Regions from separate parts of the Bacillus sp. PK5-006 genome, predicted to be linked through region 3. Evidence: riboswitches for the same ligand, from Rfam matches in the RefSeq annotation. Region 3 holds a riboswitch; each other region holds the start of a gene.

Region 1 (3,208 bases), 1.6 Mb from region 3:
CAAGACGTGCATAGAATGGAGCTGATCCTATGACAAGGGCAGGGAGTGCTGCATTTGGGCCAAGAATCGTATGCATTAAGAATTTCGTGAACCCTAGTAATAGAATAATTAAAATGATAAAAGGAATCGATCTGAAAATGTTGACGACAGCGCCGATGACAGCATTGATCGGTTTATTTTCCCAAAGACCGCCTTTTCCTGTAAGGAAGAGCAGGAGTCCTAGGATAATCCCGATTGCAAAGGCAAATGCCAATGAAATCAGTGTCATATACACCGTTTCACCTGTTGCACTCCAGATGACGTCTAAATCAACGTTCGGAAACCATTTCTCAAACATGTGTCATCACCTCGATTTCAACCTGTTTGCTTTGGATATAGGCGATGGCTTTTTCTACCTCAGTCTCTTCTCCATTAATGTGGATAAAGAGTGTTCCAAACGCGCCTTCCTGCGTTTGAGAAATCTTCCCTTGAAGGATATTCACATCGACATTAAAGGATCGAATGATTTCAGTGATCAGCGGCTGCTCGGCAGAATCTCCGATAAAGGACAACCGTACGACCTGACCTTCTTTTACTCGTTCTAAGACGTGCTCGATTGTTTCTTTCGCTTCCTCTGGTTCTGCAAGCTGTTTCACAAATCGTTTCGTCATTTCTTCCTTCGGTTGTCTGAAGACGCGTAATACTTCGCCTTCTTCGACAATGCGTCCATTTTCCATGACTGCGACGCGATGACAAATTTTGCGAATGACGTGCATTTCGTGTGTAATGAGCACAATCGTGAGCCCTAACCGTTTATTGATATCCGCCAAAAGCTCAAGGATCGAATCAGTCGTTTGCGGATCTAGCGCAGATGTCGCTTCGTCACATAGAAGAACCTTTGGATCATTCGCTAATGCTCTCGCAATGCCGACACGCTGTTTTTGCCCGCCGCTTAGCTGAGACGGGTATGCATTTTCTTTTCCTTCTAAACCGACCAATTTAATCAGTTCATTCGCACGCTCTCTTCGTTTCGATGTCGGTACACCTGCGATCTCAAGCGGGAACATAATGTTTTGTCTCACCGTTCTTGACCAAAGCAAGTTAAAGTGCTGGAAGATCATGCTGATTTCTTGTCTTGCTTTCCGAAGTTTCGCATTCGATACTTCATTGATCCGGTTGCCGGCCACTTCAACAATTCCTTCTGTTGGCAGCTCCAGACCGTTTAATAGGCGAATAAGCGAGCTTTTCCCTGCACCGCTATACCCGATAATTCCGAATATTTCACCTTTATCAATATCCAAGTTGACGTCTTTCACGGCATCAACATTTCCGCTTTTTGAATGATACGTTTTTGATACATTTTGTAAATGGATCACAGTCTGATCACCTGCTTTCTTGCTGAATCTATAGGTTTCCATCACATACGTTATTTATTCTTCTTTCTGTCATGACTCTAGCCTGGCGCCAGGTCAGTAAAAAAGACCTAACTGCAACGCAAGCAGAAAGGCCTTTTATGTCAATTACGCCTTTCTCTCATCTTTCAAAGCGCTGCGGCTTTGAGTGAATTGGCACCAATTTCAGCTATGCTGACGGTTGCCGGGTTTCATAGGGCACGTCCCTCCACCTCTCTTAATAAGAGAAAATATGTTGTTTTATGTGATGTTCATGTTTTTACTAACGTAGAATATCATGCTACCCGAGATATGTCAACGCTGTAAATCGCTAATTTCCAAGTAAACAACTACGTTATCATTTTTCGAAAAAAACCGTTCGTCAGCCAAAGCACTGCCTCTAGTCTAAGGAGCGCACGGAATGACCCTTTCACTTTGACTTGTCCTCTGCTGATTAACTGCTGTAAGGACATATCTCCATCTAATAATTGAAGAATTTCTTTCCTCTCACCATAAAAGATGAGATCCGATAACTCAATTGCAGGTAGTTTCTTCACTTCACCACGTTCATCCACAATCAATGTACAAGAGTCAGTTTCCGCCTCAAATGTAATCTTCAAGGATGATGATGAGAGCAGCGGCTTTAATAATAAACGCTGCCCTGTGTTACCATGGGCTTTCACATTTTCCACATGTATAACCTCCCTGTCATTTGGTTATACATAACATTTCTCTACAAACATCTTCTTGTCCTTTATAAATAACTCGACAAATTTTCAAATGAATTTCTTGAAATATGACAAAAAACCGCTTTATTTAGCGGTTTCGATCATTTCATGAAGATATGGAACTGAATGAAAGGCATAGCCTTTTTGCACCAATTCACCTTTTTTAAACAGGAGAAAGCAAGGAACACTCTCGATTTCAAATGCTTTCGCAAAGCCTGGTGAATAGTTTAAATTGTTTTCGTAAAATGGTACATCCGGCTGCATGGCGTCTACGACTGCCAGCATTTTCTTAGCCAGCTGGCATGTTCCGCAAAACGGTGTATATAAGTATAAAAGAAATAAATCGTCCTCTATCTCCTTGAATTCGTGTTCTTCAATTTCTTTCATATACGTCCACCCTCATAAATATTTCGAATGAACATCAATGTTTGCAGCTAATAGGATAGATGCAATGTGGGCTGACGGTGAAGCGGCCACTTCGCGGTACGTTCTGTCGACAAAAAGATGAAGTGCTTCAGGGAATTCTTTTCGAAATTGCTTCCGCAGTTTGTCGCCTGCATCGTCACTGTCAGCTAATATGTAAACGTCTTTCCCCACTAAATCGTCCACAAGCTGATCCAGCTTCGATGTACTGATCGTGCCATTGGTGCAAATGATGGTAACAGGTTCACTTATGACTTCTTTTAGCTTTTGTTTGTCTGTTTTACCTTCTACAATGATGACCTTTTCTATCTCGACATTCATCACGATCACCCGGCCCTTTTGACGTTGATTCACTTCTTCCTTAGATTACAATCTTTCATTCAGGTTGTAAAGATTGAGCGCCTCGTCATCAAAAAGACTGCAGCTTCTGTTCACTGCAGTCTCATCTGTGATTAGCACCAGCCATTTTCATCGTCACAGTCAACATATTTTTCTGTCCCATCGGTTAATGTGTCCGTTAAACGATAAAAACGATTTTGATCATAGGAATATCCCGATTTCAGCTCATATTGGTTTTCACTAATCATCGTGCCAATCTCTTCATTTTGATGATAAAGCACCATGCCGCTTTCTTTGAATCGTCCAGTGACATGCTCTGTTATATCCACGTGTTCTTTTTGAAAAGAC
Region 2 (3,208 bases), 1.5 Mb from region 3:
CCCCCTTATGCACCACAAAGGAGGAAAGATCATGTCGTTAGTGTTTATTGGACTTGGCGTTTTGTTATTGCTTTTACTCATGGTTGTCTTTAAGTTAAACGCTTTTATTTCTTTGATTATTGTTTCTTTAATTGTTGCTGTGTTAGAAGGGATGACACCACTAGAAGCGATTGCTTCTGTCGAAAAAGGACTTGGCAGTACGCTCGGACACCTGGCACTCGTTCTCGGTTTTGGAGCGATGCTTGGGAAATTGATGGCTGATTCTGGCGGAGCTCAACGGATCGCGATGACACTTATTGACCGATTTGGCATCGGAAAAATCCAATGGGCGACGATGCTGACTGGGTTTGTGATTGGAATTGCTCTATTTTATGAAACCGGATTCATTATCTTAATTCCATTAGTCTTTACAATCGCTCAAGCTGCAAGACTTCCTGTGCTGTATGTGGGTATGCCGCTCGTCGCTGCACTTATCACCACACATGGCTTCCTCCCTCCTCATCCAGGACCGACTGCCATTGCGAATGTCTTTCAGGCAAACTTGGGACAAACCTTATTGGTTGGGATTATTTTAGCGATTCCTGCTGTTTTAGTAGGCGGACTTCTGTTTACGAAACTATTTAAAAAAGATCAGTTGCACGCACATATCCCAAAGAACTTATTTAATCCAAAGGAATTCACAGAAGAAGAAATGCCTAGCTTCGGCATTAGCATTTTCACTGCTGTTTTGCCTGTATTACTTATGACATTCAGAGCATTTCTAGAAATTTTCTTCCCATCCTCCCCATTGCTGCCAACTGCTGAGTTTTTAGGCGAACCGGCGATTGCACTATTAATCTCAGTGCTGCTTGCCATCTACACGTTTGGGCTTGGAAGAGGAAAGAGCATGCAGGATGTGATGAAGTCCATCACGGATTCTATCGGCTCTATTGCTATGATTCTATTAATTATTGCAGGCGGCGGTGCCTTTAAACAAGTGCTCATTGATAGCGGCGTCGATCAATACATTGCAGGGATCATGCAAGGAAGCACACTTTCTCCCCTGCTTCTGACTTGGCTCATTGCTGCTGTCCTTCGTGTCTCTTTAGGATCAGCCACTGTCGCCGGTCTCACGGCGGCTGGCATTTCTGCACCACTGATTGGCCTGACGGGTGTCAGCCCTGAATTAATGGTGATCGCAACAGGTGCGGGAAGTATTACATTCTCTCATGTGAATGATGCGGGTTTCTGGATTTATAAAGAATACTTTAACCTATCAATGGCTCAAACCTTTAAAACGTGGACATTGATGGTCACCGTGCTTTCACTTGTCGGACTTGCTGGTGTTCTTGTCGCTGATTTGTTCATGTAGGAAATTAAATTGTAAAAACCATTGACTTTTCCCTGAAAACGTTGAATAATTGTGTTTATTAAGAAAATTGAATCAAAAGGTAACCTTATTAAGAGTGGTGGAGGGACTGGCCCTGTGAAACCCGGCAACCGCTGTTCCTAGGAACAGAATGGTGCTAATTCCTTAAGCAAGCAAATGCTTGTTTGAAGATAAGGCAGAGTTCTCACAGTATATGATGCTCTTCCTTATCTAAGGAAGAGCTTTTTTATTTGATTTTTTAACCTGAAGAAAGAAGGGATTCAGCATGACACAAGTACAAACCATTGGAAAGAAAACAACGAAACCGCCATTCCGCGCAGATCAAGTAGGAAGTTTACTTCGTTCAGAGCGCATCAAGGAAGCACGCAAGCAAAAAGCAGACGGTACGCTGACAGCAGAGCAGCTCCGACAAATTGAAAACGAAGAAATTACACGTATTGTAGAGAAGCAAAAAGAAATTGGGTTAGAGGTTGTCACAGATGGTGAGTTCCGACGTGCATGGTGGCATTTTGACTTTCTTGAAGGACTCGATGGAGTTGAAGGATTTGAAGCAGATCAAGGCATTCAATTCCATAACACAACGACAAAAGCTAGAGGGATCAAGGTAACAGGCAAGATCGATTTTACAGATCATCCAATGCTGGAGGATTATCGTTTCCTTCACAGCATCGCTGGTGATCATACGGCTAAAATGACGATTCCAAGTCCGAATATGCTCTTTTTCCGTGGAAAGCTTGAAGAAGGAGTGTATGACAGCTTAGAGGAATTCCACCATGATGTGGCACAAGCGTATAAGAAAGCCATCCGTGCTTTTTATGATGCAGGCTGCCGCTACTTGCAGCTGGATGATACGGCATGGGCAGTGTTCTTTTCCGAAAAAGGCCACGAACAAATCAAAGCCTTTGGCCGAGAAGAAGATGAACTTCGTGAATCGTTTGCAAAGACAATCAATGAAGCTGTTGCCGACCGCCCAGAGGATTTGGTGATCACGATGCACATTTGCCGAGGTAACTTTAAATCGACATGGGCAGCTGAAGGTGGTTACGAAGCAGCGGCAGAAACAATTTTTGCCGGCTTAGATCTTGATGGTCTCTTTTTAGAGTTTGACGACGATCGTTCTGGCGGATTTGAGCCCCTTCGATATGTGAAGAACCCAAACCTTCAAATCGTACTAGGCCTTGTCACTTCAAAATATGGAGAGCTTGAGCCAGTTGAACAGATTAAAAAACGCATTGAGGAAGCGGCTCAATATGTGGACATTAACCAAATCTGTTTGAGTCCACAATGCGGATTCGCCTCAACAGAGGAAGGCAACCTGTTAACAGAAGAGCAACAATGGGAAAAGCTGCGTCATGTGATTGAGATTGCTGATCAAGTGTGGAAATAGGCGAAAACTTACAGAAAAAGCTGACCTTCATAATAAAGAACCGCTTTTTTAAGCGGTTCTTTATTTTTTGTCATCTCAATCAACTTGATATTAAGTTTAATCGTATTACTTCTATAGTTGAGTTTAAGAAGATATTGAACATACGTTATCTTCTTAAAAACCATTTTTATACTCATAAGTTGTCTAACAAGTTAAGTGGATTGATACATTCAAGTCATCTTCCTAGCCAGAATATCTCCTACTGAAAATCCACCCCAATTATTAGAAATTACAATACTGCTTTTTCCATCGTTCCCTCAAGCAAACCTAAAAGTGTGACTATAGTTTATGGGGTCTCGAAGCTTTGGTTTAAATATATCGGTGAAATCAAATGCTAAGGCAACTCTTTTTCATACCAACTCATTGCCCCCTACAGGTGGTACTAAAAATTCGTTAAGATCCCTGCCTCCTCA
Region 3 (3,208 bases):
GGTCACCTGATTTAAAGAGCTGAAGAGCATTTTGACCGATTTGTCTGCATGTTTCTTCATCTTCAATTTGAATTTGAATGGCTTCATGGACAAGGTCTGTTTTGGCTGCATTCACTGATGCTGCACGCTGAATGCGCTGCAGCAGCCGGTCTAATGCCCAAGCGAGGTTCACAGCGGTTGGACGAGCACTGTTTAAATATTCTTTGATTCGAATGACTTCTTGTTTAAACACATCCATTTCTTCTGTCTCAATGGCTTGCGCACTAAGCGCCAGCCCAAAAGCTGCTGTAATGCCAATCGCAGGCGCTCCGCGTACTTTTAATGACACAATCGCATCATACACATCTTCTTTCGTATATAAATGCTCAAATACGGTTTCGGCCGGTAATTTTTGCTGATTTAAAATGTGAATACGGTTTTCTTCCCATTCGACAGAACGGGGGACTTCAAATTCTTTTGACAAAACCCGTCACTCCTTTACAGATGGCTGGAATAATGCGACGAGATCAGACGCTGTTTCCACTGTATGATATTGTTTGATAAATGTTTTTCCAAGTGTCAGTGCTGCTTTTTTCTGCTGAATCCGTCTAGTTGGTGATGGAATCGCATCAAGATCAGCGGCATGAGCAAGACCGATTGTTCGGCGGACAAGCTCACAGCCGGCAAAGCCTGTCGCTTCTTTTAAAATCCGGTCAAAGGTTGTTTCTAAAAAGCTGTCCGATACACTAAACGCTTCAATGCTGTCCTCTTTCCAAGCTTTTGTGAACACTTCTTTGAAGGTTGCCCATACATTGACGACATGGTCAAAAAGGTGCTGCTGCTCGTGTTCATTCTCGCGAGATAAAGCATTCAGGAACAGATTGGCGATAAAGTGGCCGATATCGAATCCAAAGGGGCCGTAAAACGCGAATTCTGGATCAATGATTTTCGTTTCAGTCTCATTTGCAAAAATACTGCCTGTATGAAGATCTCCATGAACCAATGTTTCAGCTGATGTCAGGAAGATACGCTTCAATTCCGCTGCTTTGGCTTGCAGCTCAAGATCTGCCCAAAGCGCTTCTGCTGATTCTCTTAATTCTTCTTCGAAGTCATTTGTTTCACTATCAAAGAAAGGGTCTGTGAAGACGAGTTTTTCTGTAATATCACACAGGTCAGGGTTCGTAAATTGCTTCACAAATTGTTTTTTGATTTTAGGATTTGTAGCAAAGTCAGATGTGTAAAAAAGTGTTTTTCCTAAAAATTCTCCAACATGATCAGATAAATGCGGATATTGTTTTCTGGCAATTAGCCCTTTTCTGACGATTTCTAAGTGAGATAGATCCTCCATGGCTGTCACTGCAAGAGCTGTATCTGAATAATAGACTGCTGGTACGAGGTGCGGCGCATATTCTGACTGCTTGATCAGGGCGGCACTTTCAATTCTTGCCCGGTCTAATGTAAGCGGCCAGCTCTCCCCAACCACCTTTGCATAAGGCAGCGCCTGCTTGATGATCAATCCTTTTTCTTGTTTGTGATCATAAATATGAAAGACGTAATTTAAATTCCCGTCACCAATTTCAGTACATGTCAAATGACTGCTTTCTTGGATCAAACCAAGTCTAATTGCGAGTGCAACTGCCGAGCTTTCTGTTAGTTCTTCATATGATGCCGTAAGTGTAACCAATTGCTTCCCCTCCAAATCATATAAAAAAGCCTCTTTCTCCTGAGAGAAAGAGGCTTGATGGTGTGTATGCTCAAAGCCTCTCTTATCTCTCAGCACATACGTCTGATGGAATTAGCACCGTGCCCTATAAGACAATTGTCTTGGCGCGTTACTTGCTGCGCCCCACTTCACAGTGGTATTAACGGTCGGTTGCTGTTGGGGTCAAAAGGCCAAATCCCTCGCCCAACTCTCGATAAGAGAAATCAATATGTAATTGTTTCGTGTCTGTTTGCATTTCTTAATTCAAGATATTATCAGAGCGTTGCTTTACATGTCAATCTTTTTTCAAAATTGCTTTACAATTCATAAAACAATCCATTACAGTGATTGTATTGTCACGTAACTTGAATAGAAGGTGAAGAAATGGAATTCCAGCAATCAGATGTGTTGAAACAATTACCGAAACAATTTTTTGCGTCCCTTGTCCAAAAGGTGCAGAAAAAAGTGCAGGAAGGGGCAGATATCATTAATTTGGGGCAGGGAAATCCTGATCAGCCAACTCCTCCGCACATTGTAAAAGCCATGCAGAAAGCGGTAGCAAAACCTGAAAATCATCAATACTCCTCATTCCGTGGAACAGCGAAATTAAAAAAGGCTGCTGCCGCTTTTTATGAAAGAGAATATGGCGTCACACTTGATCCAAAGACGGAAATTGCGATTTTATTTGGCGGGAAAGCAGGGCTTGTTGAGCTGCCGCAATGCCTGCTGAATCCGGGTGATACGCTTCTTGTCCCTGATCCTGGCTATCCTGATTATTGGTCAGGCGCTGTGCTTGCTGGAGCGCATATGGTAACCATGCCACTTCTTGAAAAAAATGATTTTTTACCTGACTACGATTTGCTGCCTGAAGATGATAAGAAAAAGGCAAAATTAATGTATTTAAATTACCCCAACAATCCGACGGGGGCTACGGCAAGCCGTTCATTTTTTGAAGAAACCGTTACGTTTGCGAAAGATCACAAGCTATGTGTTGTCCATGATTTTGCATATGGCGGCATTGGATTTGATGGAGAAAAGCCGCTCAGCTTTCTGCAAATAGAGGGAGCGAAAGAGACGGGAATAGAAATTTACACATTGTCTAAAACGTACAATATGGCAGGGTGGAGAGTAGGATTTGCAGCTGGAAATTCATCTGTTATTGAAGCCATTGAGCTTTATCAGGATCATCTGTTTGTCTCCCTGTTTAAAGCCACTCAAGATGCAGCAGCGGAAGCCCTATTAAGCGATCAAACGTGCGTACAGGTGCAAAATGATCGATATGAGAAAAGGCGGAATGTGTGGATTGCTGCCTGCAAAGAAATTGGCTGGGAAGTCAGTGCACCAAAGGGATCATTTTTTGCTTGGTTAAAGGTGCCGGAAGGATATACATCTGAAGCCTTTTCTGACTTATTATTAGAGAAGGCACATGTTGTTGTTGCGCCAGGTAATGGCTTTGGTACTCACGGTGAAGGGTACGTGAGAGCAGGGCTTCTAACAAGTGAGGAGCGGTTACAAGAAGCTGCTCAG
Region 4 (3,208 bases), 210 kb from region 3:
AAAGGCGAAAAGCGGGATGATGACCCAAAATGCCACAATCATTAAAATGGATTTCACAAACAAAACTTTATATGCGACTGCTACACCAACTACAGCCCCTACTGTGACCTCACTTGTTGATAAAGGAATCGCCATCAGATTTGCTATGAAAAGTGATAGTGCAGCAGAACCAATGATAATACAAACGATTTCAAGTGTAATGACTGATTCTGGCATAATACCAGAGCTGATCGTTTTGACGACCTCACCGCCGCCAATCACTGAACCTGCTAAAATCCCAACTGCACAAAAACTGAGCGCATAAATGGGCTTTTGAATGGCACCTGATCCATACGCAATGCCCATAGAAGCAGCTGCTCCGCTTGCGCCTATGTTTAAAGCAAAGAATAGACTAAATAAAATTGCGGCGATTTCCATACATTATACTCCCTTACTCATGTAATCCGCACTCTGTCTTTGCTGTGCCTGACCATCTGCCAGAACGAAGATCATCTGCAGTAAATGCTGGCTGTGTACACGGTGCACAGCCGATACTTGGATATCCTTGGTCATGCAGCGGATTATAAGTAAGTTCCTCTCTAGATGCATATCTCCATATGTCCTTCCACGTCCAATGGATGAGCGGACATACTTTCACTGATTTGAATTTTTCATCCTTATTTAAGAAATTCGTCCCTGCTCGTTTTGGTGACTGCTCTCTTCTTAAACCAGAAAGCCATGCTGGATAACCAGATAGGGCTTCTTGCAAAGGAATGACCTTACGCATATGACAGCAGCTTTGAGGATCTGTTTTCCATAATTGATCACCGTGCTGCTCATTTTGCTGTTCAACCGTCAGCTCAGGCGTTTTCAGTACAATATCTAAACCCGGATATCTTTCCTTTACCGCATCAATTGTGTCGTAAGTTTCTTTAAAATGCAGACCTGTATCTAAAAAGACAATTCTCGCATCTTTTTTTACTTTTGCAATCAGATCAATCAGAACGATGCCCTCAATCCCAAAGCTGCACGCATATACAAGCTGGTCACCATAATGACCGTACGCCCATTTCAGTACAGACAGGGCTCCTTTATACAAATCATCCTCTTGAAATGTAATGGACGGCTCTTGCCAATTTTCATAAGTTAACATGATTTCTCCCCTTCCGGAGTACCGCTCATATTGCTATTTTCCGCACTACTTTAATCTAATTTTTTCGTTTTTTTCCACTTGAATCACTTGACCGTCCTGAACAATTAACGTAATTGAACCGAATTTCATATCCCCAATCAGTTCTTGCATATGCTTTACTAAGTCCTCATCCTGATTTTGTTTCACTTCCATCTCCTCTTCCTCCTCACCGTTAAAATAAAAAAACTTTCTTTCAGTCCGAAAGAAAGATGAGGAAGCTCACAATTTCCTTATCTTTCAAAATAGAATCATTTTGCAGGAAGTAGCACCTTGCAAATCGCAGGTTGCCGGGTTTCATCGGGCCAGTCCCTCCACCTCTCTGGATAAGAGTTTCAATTTGTCTTAAATATTAACACAATTCAAACAAAAGTCAACCCGACTTTATTGATAGGATTAGTTTTTATTAAAATTTGAGTCTATTTTACTATTTTTACCCAAATAAAAAAGCCGTGCGGGCAGGCACAGCTTTAAAATTGTTAACGATGGACTTTGACTTTTCAGACCGTTTCTTCCATCCAAGATTCAGAGGAAGGGTCTTGTCTCCAGCGTTTTAGTTTGTTCATCGCAGACGGCTCAATCGCTTTCAGTTCAAGTGCCACGTCTGTCAATGTGTCATAGTCTGTCAGGGTGACATATGGAATATTTTTTTCTTGAAAAGCGGCCGCTGCTTTTGGCAGTCCGTATGTGAAGATTGCGGCAACTCCTAGTACCTCGCAGCCCTCAGCTTGAAGAGCAGCAACCACTTCCAGCACACTGCCTCCTGTGGAGATAAGGTCTTCGACGACGACAACCTTTTGGCCTTTCGATACGGCCCCTTCAATTTGATTTCCTTTGCCGTGTGCTTTCGGCTTACTTCTGACATAACACATCGGGATGTTCAAGCGGTCTGCTGCTAATGCCGCATGCGGAATGCCTGCTGTTGCAGTACCCGCGACAACCTCTGCTCCCTTGAAATGAGTGAGAATCAAATCTTTTAGACCTTCCGCAATGTCGTGTCTGACTTCTGGATATGATAATGTGAGGCGGTTATCACAATAGATCGGTGATTTTATACCGCTCGCCCATGTAAACGGTTCGTCTGGTTTTAATGAGACCGCTTTGATTTGTAATAGATGTTTCGCGATTTTTGATTTCATCTGGCAGTCACTCCCACTCTTTCAAAATTTGATGATAGGCTTCTATTGGTTTATCAGCTTTTGTGATTGATCTCCCGACAACGATTTGTGAAACACCTTGCTCTTTTGCATAGGCAGGTGTCGCCACACGCTTTTGGTCATCGGTTTGATCATTCGGTAAGCGAATCCCTGGCGTTACAGTGAGAAAAGAGGGTGAGATATGTTCATGAAGTGCTTTAGATTCATGAACAGAGCAAACAACACCGTCCAGTCCACTTTCATATGCTAATTGTCCGTACCGGATCACAGTCTCTTGCAGCGGACGGTCAATGAGTAATTCGTTTCTCATCATGTCTTCTGACGTACTAGTCAGCTGGGTCACTGCAATAATGCCCGGACGGCTTTGTCCAGCAGGAGTCCCGCTTTCAAGTCCCTCTAATGCAGCCTGCATCATTCGTTTCCCGCCAGCAGCATGCACATTGACCAAATCAACGCCAAGTGCGGCAAGCCGGTTCATCGCTTTTTGCACCGTTGTTGGAATGTCATGTAATTTTAGATCGAGAAAAATGCGGCAATTTTTTTCTTTCAGCGCATCAAGGATGGCAGGTCCTTCTTGGTAAAACAGCTCCATGCCGACCTTCACAAATAATGGTGTCCCTTCAAAGGGATCTAAAAAGGCAAGCGCGTCCTGCCCTGATGGAAAATCAAGCGCGATGATGGGCAAGTGCTTCATGTTTCCAGCTCCTTCCGATACATTCCTCTACAGATGAATAACCATATGCTGCTAACACATTTGGCAGCTCTTCAATGATTTCCGGGCAAATAAATGGATTCACAAAATTCGCTGTACCGACAGCGACTGCACTTGCACCTGCTAGTAAAAATTCAAGTACATCTTCAGCACTTTGCACTCCGCCCATCC

What was found. A riboswitch is a leader RNA that binds a small molecule or an ion and turns the genes downstream of it on or off. The one in region 3 is predicted to bind S-adenosylmethionine.
Region 1: another riboswitch for S-adenosylmethionine. It lies ahead of M1D84_RS03800 (methionine ABC transporter ATP-binding protein); the one in region 3 lies ahead of mtnK (S-methyl-5-thioribose kinase).
Region 2: another riboswitch for S-adenosylmethionine. It lies ahead of M1D84_RS00865 (5-methyltetrahydropteroyltriglutamate--homocysteine S-methyltransferase); the one in region 3 lies ahead of mtnK (S-methyl-5-thioribose kinase).
Region 4: another riboswitch for S-adenosylmethionine. It lies ahead of M1D84_RS11285 (DUF2292 domain-containing protein); the one in region 3 lies ahead of mtnK (S-methyl-5-thioribose kinase).

The regions. Positions count from the first base shown of each region.
Region 1 covers NZ_CP096414.1:762,962-766,169, reverse strand. The annotation lists gene M1D84_RS03805 (methionine ABC transporter permease) at 1-337, opposite strand, end outside; gene M1D84_RS03800 (methionine ABC transporter ATP-binding protein) at 330-1,355, opposite strand; SAM riboswitch class I at 1,510-1,618, opposite strand; gene M1D84_RS03795 (SCP2 sterol-binding domain-containing protein) at 1,721-2,062, opposite strand; gene M1D84_RS03790 (thioredoxin family protein) at 2,183-2,485, opposite strand; gene M1D84_RS03785 (toprim domain-containing protein) at 2,498-2,842, opposite strand; gene M1D84_RS03780 (YusG family protein) at 2,974-3,208, opposite strand, start outside.
Region 2 covers NZ_CP096414.1:181,860-185,067, reverse strand. The annotation lists gene M1D84_RS00870 (gluconate:H+ symporter) at 32-1,351, shown strand; SAM riboswitch class I at 1,434-1,546, shown strand; gene M1D84_RS00865 (5-methyltetrahydropteroyltriglutamate--homocysteine S-methyltransferase) at 1,635-2,756, shown strand.
Region 3 covers NZ_CP096414.1:2,388,377-2,391,584, reverse strand. The annotation lists gene mtnA (S-methyl-5-thioribose-1-phosphate isomerase) at 1-463, opposite strand, end outside; gene mtnK (S-methyl-5-thioribose kinase) at 470-1,663, opposite strand; SAM riboswitch class I at 1,744-1,901, opposite strand; gene M1D84_RS12355 (pyridoxal phosphate-dependent aminotransferase) at 2,066-3,208, shown strand, end outside.
Region 4 covers NZ_CP096414.1:2,180,180-2,183,387, forward strand. The annotation lists gene M1D84_RS11275 (inorganic phosphate transporter) at 1-417, opposite strand, end outside; gene M1D84_RS11280 (phosphoadenylyl-sulfate reductase) at 431-1,132, opposite strand; gene M1D84_RS11285 (DUF2292 domain-containing protein) at 1,178-1,282, opposite strand; SAM riboswitch class I at 1,399-1,501, opposite strand; gene pyrE (orotate phosphoribosyltransferase) at 1,669-2,307, opposite strand; gene pyrF (orotidine-5'-phosphate decarboxylase) at 2,315-3,019, opposite strand; gene M1D84_RS11300 (dihydroorotate dehydrogenase) at 2,991-3,208, opposite strand, start outside.